DNA from 4 places in the Vogesella sp. XCS3 genome. Region 1 is predicted to be linked to each of the others. Evidence: predicted binding sites of a transcription regulator. Region 1 holds the regulator's gene; each other region holds the start of a gene.

Region 1 (7,818 bases):
TATGCAACCCGGTATTTGCCGAAAAAGCCGACAGCAGCAAACCTATCGAAGTCAATGCCGACAGCGCATCACTCGATCAAAAGCAAGGTATCAATGTATTTGAGGGCAATGTCATCATTACCCAGGGTACGCTGAACCTGCGCGCGCAAAAAACCGTCGCCACACAAGATGCCAGTGGCCGCCAGAAACTGCTGGCAACCGGCAGCCCGGTGTACTTCCGCCAGAAACTGGACGGCAAGAACGAATTCGTGGACGGCAACGCCAGCCGCGTGGACTACGACTCGGCCAACAACACCGTCATTCTTACCGGTAAAGCCCAGGTCAAGCGTGGCAAGGATATCGTGAACGGCGAACAGATCAGCTACAACACCGTCACCGAGATCTACCAGGTCAAAGGCCAGAGTGCCAGCAATGGCAGCGGCCGTGTCACCATCATCCTTCAGCCGCAGGAAAAACCATGAGCCAAAGCCGGCTGAGCATCCAGCACCTGAAAAAAACCTTCAAGAAGCGCACTGTGGTGCGGGATGTCTCGATGGACATCGCCAGCGGTGAAGTCATCGGTTTGCTAGGCCCCAACGGCGCGGGTAAAACCACCAGTTTCTACATGGTGGTAGGCCTGATCGCGGCCGAAGCTGGCCAAATCCTGCTGGACGGTGAAACCATCACGCACTTGCCCATCCATAAACGGGCACGCCTGGGCCTAGGCTACTTGCCGCAAGAGGCCTCTATCTTCCGCAAGATGACGGTAGAAGAGAACATCCAGGCAGTGCTCGAAGTAGCCGGCTTGTCGGGTGAAGCGCTGGATAACGAACTGCAGCTGCTACTGGACGACCTCAACATCGGCCACCTGCGCGAAACCAATGCCATGGCGCTGTCGGGCGGTGAACGCCGCCGCGTGGAAATTGCCCGTGTGCTGGCCACCAAGCCGCGTTTCATCCTGCTGGACGAGCCATTTGCCGGTGTTGACCCCATCGCGGTGATTGATATCCAGAAAATCATTTCTTTCCTGAAAGAGCGCGGCATCGGCGTACTGATTACCGACCACAATGTGCGTGAAACCCTGCGCATCTGCGACCGCGCCTATATTATTTCTGAAGGCCGCGTGCTGGCATCAGGCCTGCCGGACGAACTGGTTAACAACGAACAGGTTCGCCAGGTGTACCTGGGCGAGCATTTCCACCTGTAAGCGAAATGAAACAAACCCTCCAGCTCAAAGTCAGCCAGCAACTCACCCTGACACCGCAACTGCAGCAGTCCATCAAGCTACTGCAAATGTCCACGCTAGACCTGTCCAGCGAACTGGAGCGCTATCTGCTGGAAAACCCGCTGCTGGAGCGCAGCGACGGTAGCGACAGCCCGCCAGCAGAAGGCGATGCCCCCGCGCCCCAGGAAAGCAGCAACGACACCGCAGAAGATCGCCAACAAGACAGTATGGAGCTCACCGACTGGGGCAGCGGCAGCAGCGGTGGCAGCCGCGATGGGGACGACGAATTCGACCCTATCCTCAACGCCCCATGCCGCCCCACCCTGCGCGAGCACCTCACGGCACAGATGCGCGAAACCCAGCTGGGGCAACGGGATAGCGCGCTGCTGGCATTGCTGATTGACGAGCTGGACGACGACGGCTATCTGCAAACTCCGCTGGAAGACGTTGCCGCTGAACTACCGCTGGAGCTGGATGTCGAAGCAGAAGAACTGGAAACCCTGCGCAAGCTCATGATGCAATTTGAACCCATGGGCATAGGCAGCCGTGACCTGGGGGAATTTCTGGCACTGCAGCTGGGCAACCTGCCACCGCACACGCCGTCACTCCCGCTGGCGCGTCTGCTGGCCGGCGAGCACTTGGCGTTGCTGGGTAGCCGAGACTACACCAGGCTGAAGAAAATCCTGGGCGTGGGCGAGGCCGAATTACGCGCTGCGCATAGTCTTATTGCCACGCTGAGACCACGGCCAACCAGTGGTTTTGACCAGGGCGAGACACATTATGTCGCGCCGGATATCCATGTAGTGCGCCGTGGTGGCCGCTGGGTAGCCCAGCTGAATCGGGGCTCGCTGCCAAAACTTCAAGTAAATCAGCTGTATGCAAACATGCTGCAGCAGCGCGACAGTAGCCATAATCTTTCGGGCCAGTTACAAGAGGCCAGATGGCTGGTAAAAAACATTCAGCAACGGTTTGACACCATCCTGAAAGTGTCGGAATCTATAGTTGAGAGGCAGCAAGCGTTCTTTGAACTCGGTGAAGTGGCCATGCGCCCGTTGATCCTGCGAGACATTGCAGATGAGCTGGGTTTGCATGAATCCACCATTTCCAGGGTAACCACCCAGAAGTATCTGCTGTGCAGCCGCGGGCTGTTCGAGCTGAAATACTTTTTTGGTAATGCACTGGAAACGGATAGTGGCGGCGAATGCTCTGCCACCGCCATCAAGGCGCTGATACGCCAGATTATCGACAGCGAGGACGGCAAGAAACCGCTCTCCGACAGCGCCATCGCCGACAAGCTCACGGCACAAGGTATTCAGGTTGCCAGACGTACGGTTGCCAAGTATCGTGAAGCTATGCAGATTCCGCCAGTTAGCCTTCGCAAGGCCTTATAGAAGTGCCAAAACACCGGTGCGGCCAGCCCGACCGCACTGTTAACAGAAGGAGTCAGGGTATGAACCTCAAAATTACCGGTCTACACCTCGAAGTTACCCCATCGATTCGTGAGTACATCGAGAGCAAACTCGAACGCATCACCCGCCACGTAGATAATGTCATTGGCGTTAGCGTGACGCTGTCGGTTGATAAACTGGTACAAAAAGCGGAGGTCAATGTTCATCTGGCAGGCAAAGACATTCATGTCGAATCGGAAGAAGCCGATATGTACGCCGCCATCGACACACTGATGGATAAACTGGACCGTCAGGTACTGAAGTTCAAAGAAAAACAAGGCGAGCACCGGGTTAATGCCCAGCAGGTCGATGCCACCTTGTAAACCAGCACGATGAATAGAACGGGAGCCAGATGGCTCCCGTTTTTGTTTTCATGTCGCAATATGGTCATTTTTTTGCCTGTCTTGCCGATTTCCATGCTTCACCAGAGGGTAAACAGGGCAAAATGCGCATGCTCGGTCCGGGCCGCCAGATTCGCCAACCATACCGCATCATCTGCGTGAGCAGCCTGGATGTGCCGGGGCAGGCAGAACCCGGGCGCCAGACAATATGAGCGTGATACGCAGCGGCACTTATCCGACCCAGGCGGGTCTTACCCTGCCCTATTGCAAACAGCCGACTCGGCGTAGAATGGCCGACGGTTTTTTCCGGCAAATGTAAATCATGAGCTTGATTGGCAAGATTCTTCCGCAGCAGAACGTGCTGGCGGATGTAGATGTATCCAGCAAGAAACGCCTTTTCGAACAGGTAGGCCTGATGGTTGAAAACAGCCATGGCATCGCCCGTAGCGACATCTTCGACAGTCTGTTTGCCCGCGAAAAGCTGGGCTCTACCGGGCTGGGCCAGGGTGTAGCCATCCCGCATGGCCGGGTAAAAGGCCTGAAAGAGGCCACCGGCGTGTTTATACGCCTGGCCAGCCCTATTCCGTTCGACTCGCCAGACGGCAAGCCGGTCAACCTGCTGTTTGTCCTGCTAGTACCCGAGCAGGCTACCGACCTGCACCTGCAGGTGCTGTCCGAGCTGGCGCAGCTGTTTTCCAGCCGTAGCCTGCGCGAAAAAATGGCCAGCTGCGACGCGCTAACCCTGCACGAGTTGCTCACCGGAAACGCCACCCATGCCTAATATCAGTGTGCGCCGCCTGTACCAGGACAATCAGCACAAGCTGAGCCTGAGCTGGGTCGCCAGCCGCGCCGGCTCTGACAACCTGATCTCTAACGAAGAACAGCGGCCAACCCAGGCTCTGGTCGGCCACCTGAACTTTATCCACCCCAACCGGGTGCAAGTGCTGGGTCTGGCCGAGGTGGAGTACCTGAACAAGCTGGAACAAGCAGCAGCCCGCACCGCGCTGGACCAGCTGTTCCACAAGACCATGGCTGTGGTGATTGTCGCCAACGGCCAAGCCGTACCCAAACTGCTGCACGACTACTGCCAGACGCACAATGTGCCACTGATGAGCACGCCGCTGGAAAGCCCTTACCTGATGGACGTGCTGCGCATTTATCTGGCACGCGCGCTGGCGGTATCCACGGTGATGCATGGCGTGTTTCTGGATGTGCTGGAAATCGGCGTGCTGATCATGGGCGACTCGGCCATGGGTAAGAGCGAGCTGGCACTGGAGCTGATCTCGCGCGGCCACGGCCTGGTAGCCGATGATGCGGTAGAGCTTTACCGCATTGGCCCGGAAACGCTGGAAGGCCGCTGCCCACCGCTGCTGCGCGACTTTCTGGAAGTGCGCGGCCTGGGCATCCTGAACATTCGTACCATCTTTGGCGAAACCGCCGTGCGGCCCAAGAAAGTACTCAAGCTGATCATCCACCTGATGAAAGCCAACGACCAGGCCATGCAAGCGCTGGACCGCTTGAACATCCAGTCCGAGACCCAGGACATTCTGGGCGTGACGGTACGCAAGGTTGTGCTGCCCGTCGCAGCCGGCCGTAACCTAGCCGTACTGGTAGAAGCCGCCGTACGCAATTACATTTTGCAGTTGCGCGGCATAGACAGCACGCGCGAGTTCATCGACCGCCATACCAATCTGCTACGGGACCAGGAACATGCAGCTGATTCTGATTAGTGGCCTATCCGGCTCCGGCAAATCTGTTGCACTGCGCGTACTGGAAGACAGTGGCTACTACTGTGTGGACAACTTGCCGCCCACCATGCTGGCCGACGCCATTGCGCTGTACCACGAACACGGCCACAGCCAGATAGCCATCAGCGTAGACACGCGATCGGCACCAACCCTGGCCGCCCTGCCTAATGCCATCAAGGCGCTGCGGGCACTGGATATCGACGTCCGCCTGCTCTACCTGGAAGCCAGTACCGATATCTTGGTCAAGCGCTTTTCCGAGACACGGCGCCGCCACCCGCTGTCCAATGGCCACCTGACCGTAGAAGAATGCATCCGCCTGGAGCGCGAGATGCTCGAACATGTCGGCGAGCTTGGCCACCGTATCGACACCAGCCACTTGTCAGCCAATGCACTACGGGGCTATGTGAAGCTGCTGGCCGGCGCCGACGGCAGCCGCATGACGGTGGTGTTCGAATCTTTCGGCTTCAAGCACGGCATCCCGCTGGATGCCGACTTCGTGTTCGACGTGCGCTGCCTGCCTAACCCCTACTACGAAGAGGCTCTGCGGCCGCTTACCGGCCGCGACCAAGCCATCTGCGACTTCTTTGCCGGCGAGCCGGAAGTACAAGCCATGGAAGACGATATCCGCACTTTCCTGGCCACCTGGCTGCCACGCTTCAAACAGGACAACCGCAGCTACGTCACTATCGCCATCGGCTGTACCGGTGGCCAGCACCGCTCGGTTTATCTTACCGAACGGCTGGCTGCCAGCTTTGCTGACGAGCAGGTGCTGATCCGTCACCGCCAGCTAGGTGGCCGCAGCGGCGACCACTAGCCGTGCATCTGGCCCTGTTCAAGGCAGGTGACGTGCTGGTTGCGGCCATACTGGCCCTAAGCTGCTTCGGCAGCTTTTATTTTCTGTGGTACCACAGCGGCCGCGCCAGCCACGTGCTGCTGTACCAGAATGGCCAGTTGGTACAACGTTGGCCGCTGCGGCTCGATAGCCGGTTTACCTTGCAAGGCCCGCTGGGGCCAACCATTGTCGAAATACGCCAGGGGCGGGCGCGCATCGCTGCCGACCCCAGCCCACGCCAGTATTGCGTACAGCAAGGCTGGCTAAGCGGCCCGGGCAGTACCGCACTCTGCCTGCCCAACCGCACGGCCATTACCCTGGAAGGCGATAGCGGCCATGACTCGCTGGCATACTGACACCGCGCTACAGCCCAGCGCCTACGACCTGCAGCTGGCCAGGTTGGCCGCAGTCGGCCTGGCTCTGTCGCTACTGGAGGTGGCGATCCCCTCGCCCTTGCCCGGCATCAAACCCGGCCTGGCCAATATCGTTACCCTGATTGCCCTGTACCAGCTAGGCTGGCGTGCCGCCGTATGGGTGAGCCTGCTGCGCATCGTGGCCGCCGGACTGATGCTGGGCAGCCTGTTTACCCCCGGTTTTTGGCTAAGCTTGGCGGGCGGCGCAAGCAGCGTGCTGATGCTGGGACTGGCCAGCCATCTGCCGGCACGCTATTTCAGTGTGCTGAGCCACAGTATGCTGGCCGGCATGGCCCATCTTGCAGGACAATTACTGCTAGCGCGGCTATGGCTCATCCCCAACGATGCGGTCTGGCAGCTGCTACCCCCTTTAATGCTTAGCAGCCTGCTGGCCAGTATGGCCACCGGCTTGCTGGCCCTGAAACTGCTGGAGCAACTCACCCCATGCCAAGCCAAACCATTACCGTCGCCCTGACCGGCGCCTCCGGGCTGCCCTATGGCCTGCGCCTGATAGAGTGCCTGCTCGCAGCCGGCGTGCGCGTATGGGTACTGTATTCCCAGGCAGCCCAGGTAGTGGCACAGCAGGAAATGAACCTGACCCTGCCGTCACGCCCGGCCGCCTTTCAGAGTTGGCTGGAAGCACAATACCAGCCAGCCGAAGGCCTGCTGCGCGTCTACGGGCGTGAAGAATGGTTTGCGCCACCCGCATCGGGCTCCAACCCGGCAGATGCCATGGTGGTCTGCCCCTGCTCGATGGGTACGCTGGCTGCCATCGCAGCCGGTAGCAGCGACAACCTGATCGAGCGTGCCGCCGATGTCAGCATCAAGGAACAGCGCAAGCTGGTACTGGTACCGCGCGAGGCGCCACTCTCGGCCATTCATCTGGAAAACATGCTGAAGCTGGCACGGCTGGGCGTGTGCATCCTGCCGCCCAGCCCCGGCTTTTATACCCACCCGCAAAGCGTGCAGGACATGGTGGACTTTGTCGTGGCACGCATCATGGACCAAGTCGGCGTCGCGCATACCCTGCTGCCACGCTGGGGAGAAGACCGCGCATGATCACACCAGCACACAGCCTGCTGTCCTTGCAGGCACTACGGCAGCTGGAGCAAAACGCAGAGGCCTCAGGCCTGCAGTTAATGCAACGCGCCGCCCAAGCCATTGCCCAATGGTGCCAGGCGCATATCCAGCCCGCTGCGGCCATTCTGGTGGCGGCAGGCCCCGGCAATAACGGTGGCGACGCCATCCTGGCGGCCTGCTTGCTGAAACAAGCCGGCTACGCAGTAGAAGTCCTGCTACCCGAGCCGCGGGTAAACGCTGCCGTCGCAGCCGCCTTGCAACGCTGGCAAACGTTGGGCGGCAATGTGCGGCCAACCCTGGGCGATACCACACCCGCCTGGCTGCTGGACGGCCTGTTTGGCGTCGGGCTGAGCCGGCCACTCGGCGGCGCGTGGTTGCATCTGATTCGCCGACTAAACAGCCTGCCCTGCCCCAAGCTGGCGATCGACATCCCCAGTGGCCTGGACGCCTGGACAGGCCAGCCTCGTGGCATCGCGCTACGCGCCAGCCATACCCTGAGCCTGCTTTGCCCCAAGCCTGGCCTGTATACCGGCCAAGGGCGCGACTACTGCGGCCACACCAGTATTGCCCTGCTGGATTGCCCGCCTGCCCACTACCCGGAAGCCAGCGGCAGCATTGCCGTGCCCTCGGCGCTAGCGCTAAAGCGCCGCCACAGCAGCCACAAAGGCAGCTACGGCAGCGTCAGTGTGATTGGCGGTGCCCGCGGCATGAGTGGCGCCGCCATTCTGGCTGGCCGTGCTGCTTTGGCCCTG
Region 2 (7,818 bases), 810 kb from region 1:
ACTGCACCCAGGCCAGCACGCTGGCGTCCAGCGGCATGTTCTGGTTGATCTGGTCCAGGCGGGCGTTAATCACGTAGCGCGACGAGATGCTGTTGTTCGGCTGTAGCTGTGCGCTGTTGATGATGCCGGAAAAGCGCAGCGTGCTTTGCTTGCCGTTGAGCAGCACCACCTTGTCGCCGCCTACTACCAGGTAGCCGTTGGGCAGAACGTCCAGCACCGATACCATCATGTTGCCGCTGATCTTGGTGCGGTTGTTCATTTTGCTGTCGTCTTTGTCGGCCAGCGAATAGCTGGAGTTGACGTCCACGTCGAAGACTTCTTTCACCAGGCCAGGCAGGGTATGCAGTGCACCCGGGCCTTTCACCGTATTGGCGCCGGTGGCTTTATCGTCCAGCGCGCGGCTGGTGCTGCTGCTCATGTCTTCTTCTATGCTCACCGTTACCGCGTCGCCTACGTGGCGGGCGATTTGTGTCTCGAAGAACAGCCTGGCGGTGGCCGGGTTGAAAATGCCGCCGTCGCCAGGTGAGGCCAGCATGGGCTTGAGCTGGGGGTAGCTGCTGGTGGGCAGCTGCACCACGGAATGGGTAGTGCAGGCGGCAAGCAGGAGCACGGGGCAGAGCAAGGCGAGGCGGCGCATGGTGCGGGTCCGGTTTGTGGTGTCCGGTATCATTCAAGCAGCGCCGTGTATCGGGCGTATCCTGGCATGGTCACCATTTTGTCCCGCCCTGCAACAGGCCGTTTACAAAGCCGATACGCTGCATGCACGCCACGGCGGTGGTGGTTTGGCATACCATACCGGCTGTCATTTTGGCCTTCGGGAGCTTGTCATGCGTATTGGTACCCCTCTTTCCGCGTCGGCACGACGCGTCATGCTGCTGGGCAGCGGCGAACTGGGCAAGGAAGTGGTGATCGCCCTGCAACGGTTGGGCGTGGAAACCATCGCCGTTGACCGTTACCCGGACGCGCCGGCCATGCAGGTGGCGCACCGCAGCCACGTTATCAATATGGCCGACCCCGCCGCGCTGCGTGCGCTGGTCGAGGCCGAGCGCCCGCACCTGGTGGTGCCGGAAATCGAAGCCATCGCTACCGAAGAGCTGCTGCGCATCGAGGCAGACGGCCTGGCCGAGGTGATCCCCACCGCGCGTGCGGCCAACCTCACCATGAACCGCGAAGGCATCCGCCGCCTGGCGGCCGAGGAGCTGGGCCTGCCCACCTCGCCGTACGCCTTTGCCAGCAGCCTGGCCGAACTGCAGGCCGCCATCGACGCCGGCATCGGCTACCCCTGCCTGGTGAAGCCGGTGATGTCGTCCAGTGGCAAAGGGCAATCGCTGCTGAAAGGCCCGGCCGACGTGGCTGCGGCCTGGGATTACGCCGTCAGCGCCGGCCGTGTGGACAAGGGCCGAGTCATCGTGGAAGGCTTCATCGATTTCGAGTACGAGATCACCCTGCTGACCGTGCGCGCCAATGACGGCCACGGTGCTGTGGCCACCCACTTCTGCGCGCCGGTAGGTCATTTGCAGCAGCGCGGCGACTACGTGGAAAGCTGGCAGCCGCAGGCGATGAGCCCGCTGGCGCAGCAGCGTGCACAAGAGATGGCCGCCAAGGTCACCGCCGCGCTGGGTGGCCGTGGCCTGTTTGGCGTGGAGCTGTTTGTGCAGGGCGACACGGTGTGGTTCTCCGAAGTGAGCCCGCGCCCGCACGACACCGGGCTGGTGACGCTGGCCAGCCAGCGTTTCAGCGAGTTCGAGCTGCACGCGCGCGCCATTCTGGGCTTGCCGGTGGACGTGAGCCTGCGCACGGCGGCAGCGTCGGCGGTGATCTATGGCCGCCTGGAAGCGGCGGGTATCGCGTTTGACGGTGTGGCCGAGGCGCTGGCGGTACCCGGCGCGGATATCCGCCTGTTCGGCAAACCGGAAAGCTTCGAGCGCCGCCGCATGGGCGTGGCGGTGGCCTACGCCGACGACGTGGACAGCGCCCGCGAGCGCGCCCGCGAGGCGGCGGGTAAAGTGGTGCCGGTGAGCGGCGACTAAGCCTGGCGGCCAAGGTTGGCCGCAGCCGCTAGAAACGCACAAGGGCAAGCCATTCGGCTTGCCCTTGTTGTTTTGGCGTACGACGACTGCTCAGTCTGCGCCGTCGCCGTCCTTGAACCACAGCGCGTCCGGCAGCTGGCCGAACACCTGGCGCAGCCCCTCGCCCCAGCCCTGGCGCAGCTGCAGGAAGTAGGGGTCGTCTTCGGTCACGCGGTGGCGCGGTGCGAAATCGAAGTTGTCACGCTGCTGCCACAGCAGGTCGATGGGCAGGCCCACCGACAGGTTGGAGCGGATGGTGGAGTCGAACGAGATCAGCGTGCATTTGATGGCCTGCGCCAGCGGGGTGCGGTGGCTGATCACGCGGTCCAGAATGGGTTTGCCGTACTTGGCCTCGCCGATTTGCAGATACGGGGTATCCGGCGTGGCTTCGATGAAGTTGCCCTGCGGGTAGATCTGGAACAACCGTGGCGGCTCGCCGCGGATCTGGCCGCCCACCAGGAAGCTGCAGCTGAAATCCACGCCCTGCCCTTGCGTACTGCCGTTGCCGTCGCGGGCCAGTACTTCGCGGATGGTCTTGCCCACCAGCTCGGCGGCTTCGTACAGGCTCTTCACCGTGTGCAGGTTGGCCGCATCGTGCGCCAGCCGGCTTTTCAGCAGGCTGACCACGCTCTGCGTGGTGGCCAGGTTGCCGGCGTTCAGCAGCACGATCTGGCGCTCGCCCGGCACGGCGATGACGTTCATTTTGCGGAAAGTGGCCACGTGGTCCACCCCCGCATTGGTGCGCGAGTCCGATGCAAAGATCAGCCCCTCGTCCAGTACCATGCCTACGCAATACGTCATTGCTGGTCTGCCTCCGAAACCCGTGCATGCGCCTGCAGCGCTTCGCTGCCGCCACCGCGGCGCACGCCGCGTACCGGGCTGGCGTCGCTGTAGTCCAGCCCCACGGCCAGCTTCAGGTGGTGGCGGTCGGGGCGCTTGCGGTTGCTGATGTCGAAACCCAGCCACTGTTCGCCGGCATACACTTCTGCCCAGGCGTGGCTGGCCACGTGCGTATCGCGGTCGCTCAGCAGGTAGCCGCTGACGTAACGCGCCGGCAGGCCCAGGCTGCGGCAGGCCGCGATAAACACATGGCTGTGATCCTGACAGACGCCCGCACCCAGCGCCAGCGCCTGCGCGGCGGTGGTGGCGGCGTGGGTGATGTCCTGGGTGTAGGGCATGGCGTCGGCAATGGCCTGCATCAGCGCGGCGAGGCCCGCTTCAGGGTTGGCCGCGATGGCGTCGGCGTGGGTGGCGGCCAGCGCCCGGATGGCGTCGTCCGGCTCGGTGAGCGTGGTTTCGCGCAGGAAGACCGGCGCCGGCAGCACTTCAGGTTGGTCCAGCCAGTCGTCGCAGGTTTCCACCACGCCGCGCGCTTTCAGGCGGATTTCGCTATGCGGGGTGTCCAGCGTCAGCACGTGCAGGATATTGCCGTAGGCGTCGGTGCTCTCGCTGGCGGCTACCGGCAGTTCCAATTGCCAGCTCACCACGCGCTGGTGGCCGCTGCTGGCCGGGGTCAGGCGCAGGTACTGCGTGCTGTGGCTGACGGTGTCGTCGTAACGGTAGACGGTTTCGTGGTCGATGGTCAGTTGCATGATGCCTCCGCAAGGTCTCGGGTAAGGGGGAGCTGCCAGTAGGCCACGTCCAGCCAGCGGCCGAACTTGCGGCCAACCTGCTCGAACAGTGCAACCTGCTTGAAGCCCAGGGTACGGTGCAGGCCGTCGCTGGCCGGGTTGGGCTGCGCCACACCGCCAATCACGGTATGCAGGCCCAGCACGGCCAGGCGGCGGATCAGCTCGCGGTACAGCAGCTTGCCCACGCCCTGGCCTACCGTGGCCTGGCGCATGTAGATGCTGCTTTCCACTGCGTGGCGTAGGCGTAGCCCAGCATGTCGCCGCCGGCTTCGGCCACCAGCCACGGCAAGCCCTGGGCCTGCGTGTTGGCGATGCGTTCGGCCATTTCGCTGACGGCCACCGGTTTTTCCTCGAACGAGATGGTGGTGTACTCGATGTAGGGGTTGTAGATGGCGCAGATGGCGGCCGCATCGTCCGGTGTGGCCTCGCGGATCAGTAACTCACTCATGCTGCCTCCAGATACGCCCCGTGAATGGCGTCGCCCAGCTCGTGTATCTGGCTGAGAAACTGCGTGAGATAGGTATGCAGGCCGTCGTCCAGGATGATGTCGATCTGGCCGTAGCTCATCTCGGCGTGCAAGGTGGCGGCCAGGCGTTTGGCACGGTGGCCGGTGTCGCCCTTGATGCGCGGCAGCAGCTCGGCGATTTCATCCATGCAGGCACGCAGCGAGCGCGGCACGTCCGGGCGCAGGATCAGCAGCTCGGCCACGCGGCGCGAGCTGAGCGTGTCGCGGTACAGCTCGTGGTAGGCCTCGAAGGCGCCCAGCGAGCGCAGCAGCGCGCCCCACAGGTAGAAGTCGGCGGCACTGTCTTCGGCGGCGTGGCCCACCAGGTGCGATTTCACGTTGATCAGGCGTGCGGTGTTGTCGGCACGCTCCATGAAGGTACCCAGGCGGATGAAAGAAAAGGCGTCGTTACGCTGGATGGTGCCGTAGGTGGTGCCGCGGAACAGGTGCGAGCGTTCTTTCACCCAGTCGAAAAAGCCGGCCAGCGGGCGGCCGTCCAGCGCCATGTGGCGCGCTTCCAGCCAGCTGGCGTTGATGCTTTCCCACATCTCGCCGGTGATCTTGCCGCGTACGGCGTGGGCGTTTTCGCGGGCGTATTTCAGGCAGTTCACGATGCTGGCCGGGTTGGCCGCATCAAAGGTCATGAAGTGCATCACGTCGCCGGCGGCCAGCTGCGGGTGGCGCGCGCGGCAGGCTTCCAGCGCGCCGGTGGTGGCCAGCGCGGCGCTGATGTCGGCGCCACCACGCGATTGCGGCAGCAGCGACAGGCTGTGGGTTACGTCCAAGAGGCGCGCCAGGTTTTCGGCGCGTTCCATATAGCGGCTCATCCAGTACAGCTGGGATGCGGTGCGCGAGAGCATCATGATTGGTCCTCCAGAATCCAGGTGTCCTTGGTGCCGCCGCCTTGCGACGAATTCACCACCAGCGAGCCTTCTTTCAGCGCCACACGGGTCAGGCCGCCGGCCACCATGCTGATGTCGCGGCCGGACAGCACAAAGGGGCGCAAGTCGATGTGGCGCGGGGCGATGCCCGATTCCACAAAGGTGGGGCAGGACGACAGGCACAGCGTGGGCTGGGCGATGTAGTTGCCGGGGTCGGCGATGATGCGCTGGCGGAAGTCTTCGATCTCGGCCTTGCTGGCCGCCGGGCCGATCAGCATGCCGTAGCCGCCGGCGCCGTGGACTTCTTTCACCACCAGCTCGTGCAGGTTGTTCAGCACGTGGTCCAGCTCGGCCGGGCGGCGGCACATCCAGGTGGGCACGTTTTGCAGAAGCGGCTCTTCGGACAGGTAAAAGCGGATCATGTCCGGCACGTAGGGGTAGATCGATTTGTCGTCCGCCACGCCGGTGCCGATGGCGTTGGCCAGGATCACGCCGCCGGCGCGGTACACCGACAGCAGGCCGGGCACGCCCAGCATGCTGTCGCCACGGAAGGCCAGCGGGTCGAGGAAGGCGTCGTCGATGCGGCGGTAGATCACGTCCACCTGCTTGTGGCCGGCGGTGGTGCGCATGTACACCCGGTTGTGTTTCACGAACAGGTCCTGCCCTTCCACCAGCTCCACCCCCATCTGCTGCGCGAGGAAAGCGTGCTCGAAGTAGGCACTGTTGTGGTGGCCGGGGGTCAGCACCACCACGGTGGGGTTATCCACCGCGCTGGCGTGGCGCAGCGTATTGAGCAGCAGCGTGGGGTAATGCTGCACCGGGGCCACGGCGTGGCTGGCAAACAGCTCGGGGAACAGCCGCATCATCATCTTGCGGTTTTCCAGCATGTAGGACACGCCGGACGGCACGCGCAGGTTGTCTTCCAGCACGTAGAAGTTGCCGTCGCTGTGGCGGATCACGTCCACGCCGGTGATGTGCGCGTAGATGCGGTGCGGCAGGTCCAGCCCCTGCATGGCCGGCTGGTACTGGCTGTTGGAAAACACCTGCTCGGCCGGAATCAGCCCGGCTTTCACGATGTGCTGTTCGTGGTAGATGTCGTGCAGGAAAGCGTTCAGCGCGGTAACGCGCTGGCGCATGCCGGCTTCCAGTGTCTGCCAGTCGCTGGCGGGGATGATGCGCGGCACGGTATCGAACGGAATCAGCCGCTCGGCGCCGGAATCGTCGCCGTACACGGCAAAGGTAATGCCCACGCGGTGGAACATCAGGTCGGCCTCGGCACGTTTGCGCGCCAGGGTTTCTGGCGGCTGCGAGTGCAGCCAGCGGGCAAAGTCGCGGTAGTGCGGGCGGATGCCGCCGCTGTCGAGCAGCATCTCGTCGTAGTGGCCGGACTCGGGTAGGGTCAGGGCATGCATGGCACTCTCCAGCTATCGTGATCACGGTGTATTCAGCAAGCGCTGTGCCAGTCGGTGTGGCCTTGCCAATGGCTTGCTGGCGTGCGGTTTGCACAGTAATGAGGCATGCACGAAGACGGGTTGCATGCACGTGTCGTACTGGTGCGCCATGCCCCGTAATGGCTCATTTGCGCGGCAGGTAGAGTGTGGCTTGCCGCCAGCACGGTCCTGCTCGTATATTGCGGGCAACCATTTATCGAAAACGCCACCATGGCCCCCACCCCCTCATCTGATGCTGTCGCCGACGACGCGCCGGCTACCGCAGGCTTCTACCATGCGCTTTCGCCACGGGTATTACTGGCCGGCGGCGCTGCCCGTTGGCCGCTGATCCTGGGCTGGCTACTGTCGCTGGGCGCCAGCCTGTGGTTGGGGGTATTGCAGCTGTACGGTGGCTGGTACGGCTTTGAGGTGAAAGCCGGCGAGCTGACTTTCCTGCTGAGCATTTACCCGCCGCTGACCATCAGTACGCTCTGGGTGCTGTGTTTCGGTTACGCCTGGGGGGCCTCGTTGGCTTACCTCACTACCTTCATGGTGGGCTTGCTGTCCGGCCTGAGCCTGGGCTGGGCCATGGTTTTCGGGCTGGCCAACCCGCTGGGGCTGCTGGTGATGGCGCTGGTGTACCAACAGGTACGCGTGAGCTTTCTCCCGCGCAGTGTGGCCGCCCTGATGTTTTTCGTGTCCATCAGCTTTGTTTCCGGCATTGCCAGCGCTACCGGCTCGTTTATCTGGAGCTACTACAACAAGCTGTCGGCGCTGGGAGCTTTCCAGGCGTGGCAAGGCTGGTGGGCAGGCAATTTCCTGCAGACGGTGACGACCTGTGCCCCGCTGCTCTACCTGTTTGCCCCCGCGGTATTGCGCTGGCGCGAGCGCCACTGGCCTAGCCGGATGAGCGAGGCCCGCTACCGCTGGGTATGGTTGGCCGCATTGTCGTCACTGGCCGGCGTCATCGCCTTTTTGTGGCTGTCGTTTGTGCTGGCCGACCGCAGCGTGATGGCCATGCCCGGCGCCGCCGAGCAGCAATGGCAGCAGCGTGCCCTGCTCTACCGCGACTCGGCCCGCTCGGTGTACTGGGTCATGTCGGTGCTGCTGTTTGCCATGGTGTTTCTGGGCTACCGCTTCCTGACCCAGCGTACCCGGCAGCTGCACCAGTCTGCCGCCCGGCTGGCGCAGCAGCGCGACCTGGCCCTGCGCCGCCAGCAAGAGGCAGAAACAGCGCGCAACGCACTGCACCAGCTGAATGTGGAGCTGGCCGCCCGTATTCACGAGGTAGAAGGCTTGCAG
Region 3 (7,818 bases), 1.0 Mb from region 1:
CTGGCCGAGGGGTCTGCTTTTTCGTCTTGATGCTGTTCTTATCCAAAGCCGTCCTTGCCACGGTTTTTGCCTTTTTCTCTATCAGCAGCAGCGAGCAGTCATTAGCATTCACACCGTTCTTCTGGATCAAGATCGTCTTCATCAAACCCCTGCTGGAAACTTACTTCCTGCAAAAGCTGCCACTGGATTTCTTTTCCCGTCATCACACCAGTACCACGGCGATCATGATTTCAGCCACGCTTTTTGCCTTCATGCACTATGACGGCATGGCCGATGTGATAGTGGTCTTTCCCTGCGGAATATTGCTTGCCATCGCGTACCTCGATAGCCCAAATCGCCGCCGCGGCTTTTTATTCACCTTTACCATCCACGCGCTTCATAACGCTGCGGTAATGGCGTTGACGCTGCTTGGCCGGGTTTGGTGACATAAGGCATGTGCCGTAAACACAAGCGAATACGTTGCAAAGCTTGGACTTTTTAATAACACCATAGCGCGTACCGCAACACACTGCCCCACACTGCCGTCAGCGGCACCGTTCAGACACACCATTACGTTGCGGCCAACCTTACGGCAAGACAAAGCCCCGGCGTACCGGGGCTGTTGCTGTACCACCTCCACTGCGTACCAATCAGGGCGCGATGCGGATCTGCTCCACGATGCTATCCAGCACCCAGCGGCGGTCTGGCGCGTCGGCTGGCGGGTTGGCCACCTTGATCTCGCGGATGCGCAGGCGGTAGGCAGTGCCGGCTTCGGCGGTGAAGCCTTCGATCTCGCCATAATGGTGTTGCCACGGCTGTTGCTGGCTCTCGCGTACCTGCAGGCACTGCATCGGGGCCACGCCCACGCAGGTGCGGCGCTCGGGGGCCACGTAGATCAGGCGTGTGGTGCTTGGCTCGGCTGCCGCCGCAGGTTTGGCCGGTTTGGCAGGCGCTGCCGGCTGGGCTGCTGCGGCCACCGGCTGCCATACCTGCTGCTGGGCCACTTCGCCGATCAGCAGTTTGTCGCCGTCCAGGCGTACTTGCGGGCGGCTGCGCAGCAGGGCGGCCAGGGCTTGCTCGCGCTGCATGGCTTCCGGCGCGCAGGCCATCAAGGTACTGGCCAGCGTACCCACCACCAGGCGGCCTTGTTCGATGCGGGCGGGGCCGAACATCTGGTTGCAGCCGGCGTTGGCCGATAGCTGGCCGTCTGTCAGCTGCAGGGTTTGCAGTGGCTTGCCATCGGGTCCGCTTTGCTGCCATTTGCCTTGCTGCGGCACGGTGCTGCTGGCGCAAGCCCCCAATAGCAGCGACATCATGGCGATAGTGACGCCTTTCATGTGCATCTCGTGCTCCTTTATTCAGTCAGTTGGGCAGCTTATGCCACGGCCTGGCACGGGTCAATGCCAACGCCTTAACAAATGTAAACGCGGTCACACACGGTCACACCCGCACAGCAAAAAGCCCGTTACCGGCAAAGCGGTAGCGGGCTTTCTCGCCGCCAGGCCTGGCGGTACGGCTTATTGTTTTTCCAGCTGCAGGATGGCGTCCAGCTCTTTGTCCACTTCGCGCATGCGGGCGTACAGGCTCTCGGTCTGCGCCAGCATGCTGTCTACGCGCTGTTTACTGTCCTGCGAGGTGCTGGCCAGCTGGTGCAGCTTGCCCACGACCTGCGCCATCTCGCCGGCAAAGCCGCTGACCTGGCTGCCCATGCCGCGCACATCGCCGCCCACGTCGCGTACGCCGTTCATCACGTTGTCCACCGCACCGCCGGTGGCGTCCAGATTGGATTGCGTGGTGTTGGCCAGCTTGCGTACTTCGTCGGCGACCACGGCAAAGCCGCGCCCGGCCTCGCCTGCTCGTGCGGCTTCGATGGCGGCGTTCAGTGCCAGCAGGTTGGTTTGCTCGGCGATCTTCTTGATCATCTGCATCACGTCGCCGATCTGCTGCGCGTCTTTTTCCAGCGCGCCGATGCGGCCGGTTACGTTGCTGGCGGTTTGCGCGCCTTGGTCTACTTCCTTACCGAAGCGGCTGATGTCCTGTTCGATGCTGCCCAGGTGTTCTACCAGCTGGGCGGTGGTATCGCGGAACAGCGGCAGGCTTTCCATCAGCTGGCCCGCAAAGGCTTTGTAGCCGTTGAGTTCTTCGATGACGCGGCTCTTCATCTGCCCGGTCATGCGCGCGCGTTGCAGCTCGCGGCGGTAGAAGTAGTTCTTGAAGTTGGCGTAGTGCACCGGGAAGCGGTCGACAAAGTCGTCGCGGAAGGTGTCACTGGCCGGGTAGAAGAAGATGGCCGTCAGCGTCTGGTTGATGTTCACACCCAGCAGCTCGCCAAAGGTAGAAAAGCCGGCGGTGGGAATATCGCCGTACACATTGGCGCGGGCCAGCGCGCTGGCGTTATTGAGGCGGCGCAGGATGCAGTCGTTAAGGATACCTCCCACCGGCTGCGGCTTGCTACGGCTGAACTGCTCAAAATCGCGCGCGGTACGCTCGGCCAGGTCGACACTGCGCAGCAGGAACAGCTGCTCGCCAAACGCGAGGTCGCAGGCAAACTGCAGATAGCCTTCCTGCTCGTTGATAGCCAGTACCGAGCGCACAAACAGTTCGTCCTGGATCTTGATGCCAAAGCTGTGGCTTTGCAGCTTGGCGCCCAGCTCGCTGCGCTGGCAGCGGAAATGCTGGCACAGCGCGTCCAGCACGTTGCGGATCTCGCCGCTCTTGCTATCGATCACCGAATGCACGCGGCGCAGCTCGGTATTGGCCTGGGCAATGGTGAAGCTGGTACCGGTGTCTTCAAAGTTCTGGCTCTTGAAGATGCCGTAGCGGTAGGCGGGCGCCAGCTTGATGAAGGCGAACACGGCGTGGCCGTCGCGCACCTGCTGGCCGTCGTAGATCCGCGTCATGCTGAAATCCAGCGGGCCGCCGGCCGAGCCGCCCACAAACAGATAGGGCAGCTTGCCGGACTCGTACAGCGCCTCCATCAGGTAGCTCTCGCTGTTGGACAGGCCGTCCACCAGCGTCAGCACAAAGCCCTCGTCGTGGCGCATGGCAAACGGCAGGTTGATGCGGCCAACGTTGTCTTTCAGCTTGGCCAGGCGGTTTTCATGGCTCAGGCTGGGCTGGCCGGCCTTGATGTCTTCACACGCCAGCGGCACGGCCGTGACGTGCACATCGGACACCAGCGCGGCGTCAAACAGCTGGAACACCATGGTTTGCCACTGGCCGTTGGCAGGCAGATACAGGGTGTCCTGGCGGCTGGCACTGCACAGCTCGCCGGCGGTGGTGGTCAGTACGACTTTGGCTTGCGGAAAATGGCGCGCCACGCTGCGGCCAACTTGCTCCAGGTTGGCCGCAGGGTTCACATAACCCAGCACCAGCTTGATGCTGCCGCTGGCTTTGGCCTGCAAGGCTTGCTCGTAACCCTGGTTGTCGGTACGCACGATGTGCAGCAGCGCTGCCGCTGCGGCAGTACTGGCGTTGTCGGGGACAGAAGAACGTTTCTTGTTGAAGAAAAACATGCGTGCTCCAGCGGTTGTCGTTGTGTACAGCCCGGGCCAGGCCGAGCCATGATTTTTATTTTTATAGATTATCCTGCCATGCAGGTAATCATCTCCATAAAAAATGCCACCTGTGTTGAGAAACATCAGGTGGCAGCCAAACTGCCCGCCGCGAGCGACCACGACAAACAGGGGAGGAAGACGAATCACTGCGTAGACTGGCGGGCATCACCACGATGGCCCGCCAGCACGGTAAAGCGGGTGACCACCCCGGCTGCAGCACCCGCGAGCCAGGGCAGTGCAAGCCAAACCGTTTAGAAGAAGCCCAGTTTGTCCTCGCTGTAGCTCACCAGCAGGTTTTTGGTCTGCTGGTAGTGGTCCAGCATCATCTTGTGGGTTTCGCGGCCGATACCGGACTGCTTGTAGCCACCAAAAGCGGCGTGCGCCGGGTAGGCGTGGTAGCAGTTGGTCCACACGCGGCCCGCCTCGATACTGCGGCCCATATGGAAGGCGGTGTTCATATTGCGCGTCCACACGCCGGCACCCAGGCCAAACAGGGTGTCGTTGGCGATATGCAATGCCTCGTCGATATCCTTGAACGGGGTCACCGACAGCACCGGGCCAAAGATTTCTTCCTGGAAGATGCGCATCTGGTTATGGCCCTGGAACACGGTAGGCTGGATATAGAAGCCGTTTTCCAGCCCGCCGCCCAGGTGGGCACGGTCGCCGCCCGCCAGTACGGTAGCGCCTTCGTCCTTGCCCAGCTGCAGGTAGCCCTGGATCTTGTCCATCTGCTCTTGCGACGACTGCGCACCGATCATGGTGGACGGGTCCAGCGGGTTGCCTTGCTTGATTTCGGCCACACGCTTGAGCGCGCGCTCCATGAAGCGGTCGTAGATGGACTCGTGTACCAGCGAGCGGCTAGGGCAGGTGCACACTTCGCCCTGGTTCAGCGCAAACATCACGAAGCCTTCGATGGCCTTGTCGAAGAAGGCGTCGTCCTTGGCGGCCACGTCGTCAAAGAAGATATTCGGCGATTTGCCACCCAGCTCCAGCGTGACCGGAATCAGGTTTTCGCTGGCGTAGTTCATGATCAGGCGGCCCACCGGGGTAGAGCCGGTAAAGGCGATCTTGGCGATGCGCTTGCTGGTGGCCAGTGCCTTGCCTGCCTCGGTACCAAAGCCGTTCACGATGTTCAGCACGCCCGGCGGCAGCAGGTCGCCCACCAGCTCGGCAAACACCAGGATGGACAGCGGGGTCTGCTCGGCAGGTTTCAGCACGATGCAGTTACCGGCCGCCAGCGCCGGGGCAATCTTCCAGGCGGCCATCAGCAGCGGGAAGTTCCACGGAATGATCTGGCCCACCACGCCCAGCGGCTCGTGGAAGTGATACGCCACGGTGGTGGCGTCGATCTCGCCGATGCTGCCTTCCTGTGCGCGGATGCAGCCGGCAAAGTAGCGGAAATGGTCGATAGCCAGCGGCAGGTCGGCCGCCGTGGTTTCACGAATAGGCTTGCCGTTGTCGAAGGTTTCTACCGTGGCCAGGGTGGCCAGGTGCTGCTCCATGCGGTCGGCAATACGGTGCAGGATGAGCGCGCGCTGGGCCACGCTGGTTTTGCCCCAGGCCCCTTTGGCGGCGTGGGCGGCGTCCAGTGCCAGCTCGATATCGGCCGCATCGGAGCGCGGGATCTCGCACAATACCTGGCCGGTCACCGGGGTGATGTTCTCGAAATAGCGGCCATTGACCGGTGGCTGCCACTGGCCATTGATGAAGTTGGCGTAACGGGTTTTCAGGTTCAGGCCGTATTGTGCCGGGGTAATCGCGCTCATCTGTGTCTCCTTTGTGTTGGTGTCACCTCGCCGGGTGTAAACACCACACTGCACCTACCGTGCCAGCTTGTAGCCATGCTGCAGTGCAGCTCTTCTGCACCGCCCGCCTGTGCTGCAATCCGGTGCATGCATGTTGCATTGCAATAAATAAAGGATTTCTGGCTGGCAGCTTCGCCATGCCGCCAGCCCCACGCTCAGCCCTGCAGCCGGCGGCTAGCTGTGCCAGACTGACACAACTGTCGCAACAGCGTGACACAGTACGGAGAACACCATGTCTACCCTGCCCCTGGCCGAAATCCGCCGCCGTTTTTTTGACGGTGACGAGCTACCGGAAAACAGCGTACCGCAGCCTATCCTGCATTCCTGGCGGCGTTGCCTGGGTCTGGGCTTGTCGGCCGCACGGCTGCGCCCGCCCGAGCGGCTGGACAACCAGCGCCTGGCGCACCGCCAGCAAGACAATGCCGACTGGCTACAGCTGGCCAGGCCGGCGATCGATGCGCTATTCGACAGCGTGGTGGACGAAGGCCATGTGGTGATTGTGGCCGACCGCGACGGCGTGATCCTGAACCAGATGGGCCACCCGGCGTTTCTGGACCGCGCCGAACGCGTGGCGCTGCTACCCGGCATGGACTGGCGCGAAGACGTGCGCGGCACCAATGCCATCGGCACCGCACTGGTCACCGGCGCGGCCGTACGTGTGCGCGGCAGCGAGCACTATCTGGAGCGCAACCGCCAGCTATCCTGCACCGCCAGTACCATCGTCGACCCGCAGGGGCAGATGCTGGGCGTACTGGACGTTTCCGGCCTGCCGCGCAAGCTGGGCGAGGCGCAGCAGCTGCAAGTGGTTACCGCGGTACGCCATATCGAACAACGCCTGTTCGACGAACATACCCGCAGCCTGCACGAGCTGCGCTTTGCCCCCGACCCGGCCACGCTGGCCACCCCGCGCTGCGCGCGGCTGGCTTTTGACGACGATGGCGTGCTGCGTGCGGCCAACCGTGCGGCGCTTAGCCTGCTGGGGCTGGACTGGCACTGCCTGGGCCAGACCCGCTTTGCCGGCCTATCGGGCCTGAGCATGGAGCACTGGCTTAGCCGCCACGGCAGCGGCGTGGCCTCGCTACGCCACGGCGGGCAGCTGTACTCGGCCAGCCTGCTGCCCCCCAGACAAGCGGTGGCCCATCACGGCAGCGTCTTGCTGCATAGCGCGCCACCAGCTGCCAGCCCGCGCCGGCCTGCCGCAGGCGGGCAACACGAGCGGGCAAGCGACAAGGTTGGCCGCAAGCAGGACCTGGCTTTGCCACCGGGCATGCTGGACACCGCGCGCCGCCTGCTGGAGGCGGATATTCCGGTACTGGTGCTGGGTGAAACCGGCGCCGGCAAGGAGCGCTTTGTGCAGGCACTGCACGCGGCCAGCAGCCGCGCCGCTGCGCCGCTGGTAGCGGTAAACTGCGCCGCCATCCCGGAAGGGCTGATCGAGTCGGAACTGTTTGGCTATGAGGAAGGCGCGTTTACAGGCGCCCGTCGCCAGGGCGCGAAAGGGCGTCTGCGCGAGGCCGACGGCGGCATACTGTTTCTGGATGAAATCGGCGACATGCCGATGAGCCTGCAGGCCAGGCTGCTGCGCGTACTGCAAGAGCGCCTGGTGGTGCCGCTAGGCGGGGGCCCCGGGCAAAAAGTGGACGTGCGCATTGTGGCGGCCACCCACCGCCAGCTGGAACAGGAGGTCGCCGCCGGGCGCTTCCGTGCCGACCTCTACTACCGGCTGTGCCACTACCCGCTAACGCTGCCACCGCTGCGCGAACGCGGCGACGTGGCGCAGATTGCGGCCAACCTGCTGCTGCAACACGGCAGCGCCGGGCGCGGCATTACCCTGTCGCCGGCGCTGGCCGACTTTATCCGCCGCTACCCGTGGCCGGGTAACCTGCGCCAGCTGGATAACCTGCTGCGCACCCTGCTGGCGCTGGCCGACGATGGCACGGTGCTGACCCCGGCACACCTGCCCGCCAGCCTGCGCGGCCAGGAAGATACCCCGCGCCACACTGCCAACACACTGCACAGCCTGCTACAGCAGCACGGCGGTAATGCCAGCGCCGCCGCACGGGCACTGGGTATCAGCCGCAGCACGTTTTACCGGCGGCTACGCGAAGCCGGGCCGGCATGAGGCGGCTGGTTACCAGCCCATCTGTCTGGCAATCTCCGCCTTGAGCGCCACGCCCCAGCGCATCTGGCTGGCGATAAAGGCACGGGTAGGTTTGTCCAGCGAAGCCAGATCGCTGGCCTGCCCTGCCGGCAGCGCAACGGTACGCGTGTAGAAATATTCCAGGTAGTCGCCATCGCGGCTTTCCATCACGCTGGTGGTCAACACCAGCTGGGTCTCGCCATTGGCTTTATCCACCGCCTTGCGCCCGCTTACCTTCACGCAGCTTTGGCGGTCGGTTTTCTTGCTGTCCAGCTGCTGCTGGTAAACCACCACGTCGTCTTTAGCCTGGCTGGCATCGCGGCAGCTGTCGCTGAGC
Region 4 (7,818 bases), 640 kb from region 1:
CGTAGTGGCCACCGGCTTGCAACAGGTTCAGCTCGTCGTGTGGCAAACCGTTGTCGTTGGGCAGGCCGGCGGCCAGATGCAGCGCGTCGCGGCTGTTTTCGGCTTGCAGTACGCTGCCGCCAGGGTGCACGGCGATAGCCATGCTGTTGCGCAGGCCTCGCGCCAGCACGCCCAGGTTTTGCAGGCGGCCGTCGGCCAGCACGCGGTAGCGGCGCACGCTGCCGGCCGGGTTGCCGCCTTCGGCCTCGCTGCACTGCGCCTGGCCGCGCTGCGTTTCGCAGTTGTCCGAGCTGCTGCCGATGTTCACGTACAAGGTGTCACCCGCCAGCGTGAAGCTGGTCAGCGGGTGGCGCTGGCGCAAGGGCAGGTTGGCGACGGTTTGCCGCTGCGTGGGGGCCGCCAGCTTGAGCAGGCTGATGCGGCCAAGCTCGCCCAGCAGGATGTGGCCATCCGGTAGCACCGCCACGCTGTGCGGGCGGTCCAGCTGGCGCGCCAGTACCGTCTTCTGCCACGTTTTGCCGCTACGGGTGAAGCGCAGCAGGCGGCCGGCCGGCGCGTCCCAGCGCACCATTTCGGTCAGCAGCACGCTGCCGTCCGGCAGCAGGGCAATGCCGCGTGGCAGCGTCAGCCCGCTGGCTACCACGCCCGCGCACAGGCCGGCGGCGGTCGGGGCGTCCAGTGCGGGCAGGCCGCCACAGTTGGCCGCAAGGGCAGCTTGCGTTGCCAATAGGGCTGCGCCTGATAGTAGCTTGCGTGTTTTTGTCATAAATTGTTTGATTTAATATAAAGCCTTCATTTGAAGGCTTTGTTTAACGATAGCGTCAAAGTTCTGTCACGGTTGCGTCATGCTGGCTACCTACACTGCGCGCATTCTTTCTAGCCGCAGGACACATCATGCAGCGCGACAATCTTGCCGTTACCCAGGTGGCCGGCCACTTGCTGGACAAGCCGCCGGTAGTGTCGGCGGACAGTACCAATTACCAGGTGCTGGAAGTGTTCACCAGCCACGAAGGCCTGGCCAACCTGCCGGTAGTGCGCGACAGCCAGCCGCTGGGCATCATCAACCGCAACCATTTCATGAGCATGCTGGCACGCCCGTTCCACCGCGAGATCTTTGGCCGCAAGCCGTGCACTGCCTTCATGGACACCAACCCGCTGGTGGTGGACTACCATCTGCCGCTGACCGAGCTGTCGTTCGAGGCGCTGCAGCGTGGTGGCAAGGTGTTGTCCGATGGTTTCATCATCACCGTGGATGGCGCCTACGCCGGCGTGGGGCAGGGCGTGTCGCTGATGCAGGCGCTGGCTGACCAGCAGGCCGAGAAGCACCGCCAGATGATGGACAGCATCCATTATGCCTCGGTAATTCAGCAGTCGTTCCTGCAAAGCTCGCGCCGCGACATGGCAGCCTGTCTGCAGGACTACTTCATGGTGTGGGAGCCGCGCGACGTGGTGGGTGGCGACTACTACTATTTTGTGAAGCGCGACGACGGCTTTTTCGTGGCAGTGATCGACTGCACCGGCCACGGCGTGCCGGGCGCGTTCATGACGCTGATCATGGCCTCGGCGCTGAAGCAGGTGCTGGGCAGCCACGACCTGCACGACCCGGCCGCGCTGCTGGGGGCGATCAACCGCCAGGTGAAGGAATCGCTGGGCCAGCTGGCCGACCACGAGCGCCACCCCGAGCTGCACGTGGAAGTGCGCAGCGACGACGGCATGGACTGCGCCTTCTGCTGGTACGACTACGCCAGCCACACGCTGACCTTTGCCGGTGCCAAAACCCCCATTTTCGTGCTGCCTCCCAAGGGCGACGAGGTCGAGGTGGTGGATGGCAACAAGAAAGGCGTGGGCTATGTATCTACCCCGCTGGACTACCAGTGGGACAACCGCCAGCTCAAGCTCAAGCCCGGCAGCCGCCTGTACATCAGCACCGACGGCATCATCGACCAGATCGGCGGTGCCAAGCGCATCTGCTTTGGCAAGAAGCGCTTCAAGGAACAGATTCTCAAACACGCCCACCTGCCGATGGCACAGCAGCAGCAAGCGTTGCTGGACGCCTTTCACCACTGGCAGGGCGAAAACAGCCGCCGCGACGACGTCAGCCTGTTTGGCGTACACATCAAGGAGCCACGCGCATGAGCCTGGACCACTTTTACCGTTTTCAAGACCTGGCGCGCCAGCAGAGCGTGGTTTTCTACTACACCGGCTACTTCTCGCAGGCCATTGTCAGCGCCATGGGCGACGCGCTGCGCCAGCGCCTGAACCAGACCGACGCCAGCAATATGCAGCGCCGCAAATTGTTCTCGGTGTTTATCGAGATGGCGCAGAACGTGGTGCATTACTCGGCCGAGCACCTGTCCGCCAGCGACAGTACCGACCAGGAAATCCGCCGCGGTGCGCTGTGGGTAGGCGAGCAGAACGGCCACTTCTACGTGGTCTGTGCCAACCCGGTAGCGCGCGAGCAGGTTGGCCGCATCCGCGACAAGCTGATGCCGCTGCTGGGGATGAGTAACGACGACATCAAACAGCTGTACAAGCAAAAACTGCGCAGCGACAACGACGCCGAAAGCAAGGGCGCCGGCCTGGGTTTCCTGACCGTGGCGCGCGATGCCACCGAGCCGGTGGAATTCGACTTTATCGACGAAGACGGCCCGCTTAGCCCCATCACCATGTTCTATCTGAAAGCTTCCATCTGATATGCAAAACCTTCATATCCCTGCTACCACCTACAGCCCGCAAGTAGACTTTGATTTTGCCCGCCACCAGCTGAGCCTGCGCGGCGAGAGCTACCCGGAAAACGCCAGCGTGTTCTTTGCCCCCATCATGGCAGCGCTGGACGCCTACCTGGCGCCGCTGGACCACGTGCGCATTAGCGTGGACGTGCAGTTGGCCTACTTCAACAGCGCCAGCACCAAGGCCATTCTGGCCGTGTTCGAGCGCCTGAACGCCGCTGCCGTAGCGGGTAACTACGTGACCGTTAACTGGCACAGCGACCCGGACGACGACACCATCATGGAGTTTGGCCAGGAGATTGCCGAGGATAACCCCGCACTGGACGTACACCTGCTGGAACTGGCCTGAGTCGTCGATACGGGCAGTGCCGCGCCCGGTTTGGCCGCCGGTTTTGACTTGGCGCTAGCCTGCCCGGCCGGTGTAGCCCGCTGCGAGCACCCGTGTCATGGCTGTTGCTGCCATGACTGGTGCCCGCTGTGCTTTATTGGCCTGGTTTGGCGCTATTGGCCGGGTGCTCGGGGCAGGTGAGCAGGTGGTCGTTCACCACGCCGGTAGCCTGCAGAAAGGCGTAGATCACGGTGCTGCCGACAAAATTCATGCCGGCTTTCTTCAGCGCCTTGCTGATGCTGTCCGATAGCGGCGTGCTGGCCGGTGCCTCTGCCAGTGTTGCCCAGTGGTTTTGCACCGGCTGGCCACCCACCTGCGCCCACAGCCAGTCGGCAAAGCTGCCGTGCTCGCGCTGCATGGCCAGAAACACCCGAGCGTTGCGGATGGCGCTGTTCACTTTCAGCCGGTTGCGCACAATGCCCGGGTCCTGCAGCAGGCGTTCCACGTCGGCCTCGGTCATCGCCGCCACCTTTACCGGGTCGAAGTCATGAAACACGCGGCGGTAGTGCTCGCGTTTGCGCAGGATGGTGATCCACGACAGCCCGGCCTGTGCGCCTTCCAGTATAAGCATTTCAAATAGCTTCTGGTCGTCGTGTACCGGTTTGCCCCACTCGTGGTCGTGGTAGGCCATGTATAGCGGGTCGTCGCCGCACCAGCTGCAGCGTGTCAGTTCAGTCATGCATTTTCTCCAGGTCTTCCAGTGCCAGTAGCAGTGCCAGGCGGTCATCGCGCGCCACCTGCTGCCAGTGGCGGCCGCTCAGCGCGCCTTCCAGCGCCCATAGCAGGTTCAGGCTAGCGCGTTGCCCGCTGCGCTTCACTTGCGCGTAGGCGGCCACCGCGCCCAACTGACGCAAGTTGGCCGCATCGGGTATGCCAGCCGCCCGCAGCATGCGCCATGAGGCAGGGCCAAGGTTGACGGTGTTGTCCATATTGCCAGTGTAACGCGGCACTGCTGCCAGCGTGCTGTCAGCGGCATGGCACAAACCTTGCTGCGTTCATGGCTAATTCACCCCAAAGACAGGTCTCCCATGTTAAGCGTCATGCTGGTCAACGATGGCTCCGGCAAGGCCGCCGCGCTGAAAGAAGCGCTGGCGGCTGCAGGCGTGCGCGTGGTGGCCGAGGTGGCGGCCAACCTGCAGCTGGCTGACATGCTGGCCGCAGCCCGGCCCGACGTGGTGCTGATCGACAGCGACGCGCCGTCGCGCGACATGCTGGAGCAGGTGTGCGTGATGGGTGCCCGCCACGGCCAGCCGGTGGTGATGTTTACCGACGACAACCGCCGTGACACCATCCGCGCCGCGCTGTCGGCCGGCGTGGCCGCCTACGTGGTGGGTAGCGTGGAAGCGGCGCGCATCCAGCCCTTGCTGGAGGTGGCCATCGAGCGCCACCAGCTGGAGCAAGCGCGGCGCAGCGAGCTGGCCAGCGCGCAGCAGCAGCTGGCCGAGCGCAAGGTAATCGAAAAGGCCAAGGGCTTGCTGATGCAGATGAAAGGCCTGGACGAGCAGACCGCCTACAAGCAGCTGCGCGAACGCGCGATGCAGCAGCAAAAGCGCCTGGCCGACGTGGCGCAGGAAATCATCAGCCTGGCCGAATGGCTGCAAGGCTGAGCCGCGCTGGTGCGTGGCCGCGCTATTGCGGTGCACAAACTACGCCGGCAGGCAGCAAAACACGGTTTCAAGGCTGGCACGGCACTTGCTGACGTGACAGCAGGCGCAAGGTAGCGCCAACACATTCAACAGGAAGGTGCCAACGGCGGCGCAAGCCTGGGAGTACGGACAACGGCGTCCGTTGCCCTTTCTGACGAGAGGGCGACGGACGCTTTTCTTTTGTGGCTACCGCTTAGGAGCAAACGATGAAAACGCGTCAGCAACCCGATACCCAAACCCTGGCGGCCGCCCGCCGCGACTTTCTCAAGGGAGCCTTGTCACTGATGGCCTCTACCGCCTTGCCCGCCGGCTTTGCCCTGCAAGCACTGGCTGCCCCTGTGGGCAAACCGGAAAAAACCGAAGTCAAAGTGGGCTTCATCCCGCTGACCGACTGTGCTTCGGTGATCGTGGCCTCCAAGATGGGCTTCGACAAGAAATACGGCATCACTATCGTGCCGTCCAAGGAAGCCAGCTGGGCGGCAGTGCGCGACAAGCTGGTTAACGGCGAGCTCGACGCCTCGCACGCGCTGTACGGCATGATCTACGGCGTGCACCTGGGCGTGGGGGGCCCCAAGAAAGACATGGCGGTGCTGATGACGCTGAACCAGAACGGCCAGGGCATCACGCTTTCCAACCAGCTGAAAGAGAAGGGCGCCACCACCGGCCCGGCGCTGGCCAAGCTGATCAAGGCCGAGCCGCGCGAGTACACCTTTGCCCAGACCTTTCCCACCGGCACCCACGCCATGTGGCTGTATTACTGGCTGGCCGCGCACGGCGTGAACCCGCTGACCGACGTGAAAACCATCGTGGTGCCGCCGCCGCAAATGGTGGCCAATATGCGGGTGGACAATATGGACGGCTACTGCGTGGGCGAGCCGTGGAACGCCCGCGCCATCGCCGACGGTATCGGCTTCAGCGTGGCCACCACCCAGCAGATCTGGCCGGACCACCCGGAAAAGGTACTGGGCACCACCGGCGACTGGGTAAAACAGCACCCCAATACCGCCCGTGCGCTGGTGGCAGCGCTGCTGGAAGCTTCGCGCTACATCGACGACGTGAAAAACCGCGCCGCCGTGGCCAAGCTGATCGCCGACAAGGCCTACGTCAACGCGCCGGAGCCGGTGATCGAAGGCCGCTTCCTGGGCGCCTACGAAGACGGCCTGGGCAAGAAGTGGCAAGACCCCAAGCTGATGAAGTTCTTCGACGGCGGCAAGGTCAATTTCCCCTATCTGTCCGACGGCATGTGGTTCCTGACCCAGCACAAGCGCTGGGGCCTGCTGAAAACCGACCCCGACTACCTGGCGGTAGCCAAGCAGATCAACCAGATCGCCGTCTACAAGGACGCCGCCGCCATGGCCAAGGTACCGGTGCCGGCCAGTGACATGCGCAGCAGCAAGCTGATCGACGGCGTGGTGTGGGACGGCAAGAACCCGGCGGCCTACGCCGCCAGCTTCAAGATCAAGGCCTGAGGAGGTGTGACATGACTGTTGCCAAACCCGTTGCGGCCAACCTGGCATTGCCGCGCCGCCGCAAGCCGGTATCGCCGGTAGCCCGCCTGGCCGCTACCCCCGTGCTGGCGCCGCTGGTGCCCTTGCTGCGCGCCGTGGTACCGCCCTTGCTGGGCCTGCTGGCTTTTCTGTTGCTGTGGACGCTAGTGTCGCAACTGAGCAAGGGCAGCCTGCCCGGCCCGGTGAGCACCTGGGCCTCGGCACGCGAGCTGTTTGCCGACCCGTTCTACCAGAACGGCCCCAACGACCAGGGCATAGGCTGGAACATCCTGATGTCGCTGGGCCGTGTCGGCGCCGGTTTCGGCATGGCGGCGCTGGTGGGCATTCCGCTGGGCTTCATGATCGGCCGCTTCGATTTTCTGGCGCGCATGACGGCGCCGGTGATCAGCCTGCTGCGCCCGGTCAGCCCGCTGGCCTGGCTGCCGATCGGCCTGCTGGTGTTCAAGGCCGCCAGCCCGGCGTCGATCTGGGTGATCTTCATCTCCAGCATCTGGCCGATGATCCTCAATACTGCCGCCGGCGTGCGCGCCGTACCGCAGGACTACCTGAACGTGGCGCGCGTGCTGCGGCTGTCGGAATGGAAGGTGTTCAGCGTCATCCTGCTGCCGGCCACGCTACCGCACATGCTTACCGGCGTGCGGCTGGCGGTGGGCACGGCCTGGCTGGTGATCGTGGCCGCCGAGATGCTCACCGGCGGCGTGGGGCTGGGCTTCTGGGTGTGGGACGAATGGAACAACCTGAACGTGGAGCACATCCTGATCGCCATCTTCGTGGTGGGGCTTGTGGGCTTGTTGCTGGAACAGGCGCTGGTATGGCTGGCACGCAAAGCCAGTTTCGGGCAGGAGAACTGACATGGACCGCTTTGTCGAGCTGGAAAACATCCATAAGCACTTTGATACCAAAAAAGGCCGCTTCGTCGCGCTGCAGGACGTCAACCTCACCATCCGCCAGGGCGAGTTCGTGTCGCTGATCGGCCACTCCGGCTGCGGCAAGTCCACGGTGCTCAACATCATCGCCGGCTTGCTGGACCCGAGCGACGGCATTGCGCTGTGCAACGGCCGCGAAATCGACGGCCCCGGCCCCGAGCGTGCGGTGGTGTTCCAGAACCACAGCCTGCTGCCGTGGCTCACTTGCTACGGCAACATCCTGCTGGCGGTGGAGCGCGTGTTCGGTGCCAAGGAAAGCAAGGCGCAGTTGGCCGCACGCACCGATGAGGCGCTGGCGCTGGTGGGTCTGCAGCACGCCCGCGACAAGCACCCGCACGAGATCTCCGGCGGCATGAAGCAGCGGGTGGGCATTGCCCGGGCGCTGGCGATGGAACCCAAGGTACTACTGATGGACGAGCCGTTCGGCGCGCTGGACGCGCTGACCCGCGCCAACCTGCAGGACGAGATGGTGAAGATCGTCGACAAGACCGGCAGCACGGTGGTGATGGTGACGCACGACGTGGACGAGGCGGTGCTGCTGTCCGACCGCATCGTGATGATGACCAACGGCCCGGCCGCCACCGTGGGCGAGATCCTGCACGTAGACCTGCCACGCCCGCG

Evidence for each region. Region 1 encodes sigma-54, which starts transcription at its own class of promoters, with help from an activator protein. Its sites were predicted from a motif close to CTGGCACGCTTCATGCTT; they were not measured.
Region 2: a site for sigma-54 is predicted at 6,532-6,549, ahead of LCH97_RS13125 (circularly permuted type 2 ATP-grasp protein). Genes of this name have one in related genera too.
Region 3: a site for sigma-54 is predicted at 5,351-5,368, ahead of adh (aldehyde dehydrogenase). Genes of this name have one in related genera too.
Region 4: a site for sigma-54 is predicted at 4,798-4,815, ahead of LCH97_RS02075 (CmpA/NrtA family ABC transporter substrate-binding protein). Genes of this name have one in related genera too.

Annotation. Positions count from the first base shown of each region.
Region 1 is NZ_CP085530.1:3,551,976-3,559,793, reverse strand. Features, by position in the region: gene lptA (lipopolysaccharide transport periplasmic protein LptA) at 1-461, shown strand, start outside; gene lptB (LPS export ABC transporter ATP-binding protein) at 458-1,186, shown strand; gene LCH97_RS17015 (RNA polymerase factor sigma-54) at 1,192-2,595, shown strand; gene hpf (ribosome hibernation-promoting factor, HPF/YfiA family) at 2,655-2,975, shown strand; gene LCH97_RS17005 (hypothetical protein) at 3,005-3,205, shown strand; gene ptsN (PTS IIA-like nitrogen regulatory protein PtsN) at 3,316-3,774, shown strand; gene hprK (HPr(Ser) kinase/phosphatase) at 3,767-4,723, shown strand; gene rapZ (RNase adapter RapZ) at 4,704-5,555, shown strand; gene LCH97_RS16985 (NusG domain II-containing protein) at 5,558-5,929, shown strand; gene LCH97_RS16980 (Gx transporter family protein) at 5,910-6,461, shown strand; gene LCH97_RS16975 (flavin prenyltransferase UbiX) at 6,431-7,045, shown strand; gene LCH97_RS16970 (NAD(P)H-hydrate dehydratase) at 7,042-7,818, shown strand, end outside.
Region 2 is NZ_CP085530.1:2,743,617-2,751,434, forward strand. Features, by position in the region: gene LCH97_RS13095 (flagellar basal body L-ring protein FlgH) at 1-637, opposite strand, end outside; gene purT (formate-dependent phosphoribosylglycinamide formyltransferase) at 828-2,030, shown strand; gene LCH97_RS13105 (proteasome-type protease) at 2,121-2,870, opposite strand; gene LCH97_RS13110 (transglutaminase family protein) at 2,867-3,661, opposite strand; gene LCH97_RS18875 (N-acetyltransferase family protein) at 3,652-3,912, opposite strand; gene LCH97_RS18880 (N-acetyltransferase family protein) at 3,894-4,148, opposite strand; gene LCH97_RS13120 (alpha-E domain-containing protein) at 4,145-5,068, opposite strand; gene LCH97_RS13125 (circularly permuted type 2 ATP-grasp protein) at 5,065-6,498, opposite strand; gene LCH97_RS13130 (GGDEF domain-containing protein) at 6,748-7,818, shown strand, end outside.
Region 3 is NZ_CP085530.1:2,530,596-2,538,413, forward strand. Features, by position in the region: gene LCH97_RS12120 (CPBP family intramembrane glutamic endopeptidase) at 1-425, shown strand, start outside; gene LCH97_RS12125 (META and DUF4377 domain-containing protein) at 630-1,316, opposite strand; gene LCH97_RS18865 (methyl-accepting chemotaxis protein) at 1,497-2,153, opposite strand; partial or broken gene LCH97_RS18870 (FIST signal transduction protein) at 2,361-3,620, opposite strand; gene adh (aldehyde dehydrogenase) at 3,788-5,302, opposite strand; gene LCH97_RS12145 (sigma-54-dependent Fis family transcriptional regulator) at 5,574-7,463, shown strand; gene LCH97_RS12150 (hypothetical protein) at 7,473-7,818, opposite strand, start outside.
Region 4 is NZ_CP085530.1:464,334-472,151, forward strand. Features, by position in the region: gene LCH97_RS02040 (sorbosone dehydrogenase family protein) at 1-727, opposite strand, end outside; gene LCH97_RS02045 (SpoIIE family protein phosphatase) at 895-2,136, shown strand; gene LCH97_RS02050 (SiaB family protein kinase) at 2,133-2,693, shown strand; gene LCH97_RS02055 (DUF1987 domain-containing protein) at 2,695-3,078, shown strand; gene LCH97_RS02060 (DNA-3-methyladenine glycosylase I) at 3,212-3,796, opposite strand; gene LCH97_RS02065 (TfoX/Sxy family protein) at 3,789-4,067, opposite strand; gene LCH97_RS02070 (ANTAR domain-containing response regulator) at 4,146-4,724, shown strand; gene LCH97_RS02075 (CmpA/NrtA family ABC transporter substrate-binding protein) at 4,970-6,232, shown strand; gene ntrB (nitrate ABC transporter permease) at 6,244-7,122, shown strand; gene LCH97_RS02085 (ABC transporter ATP-binding protein) at 7,124-7,818, shown strand, end outside.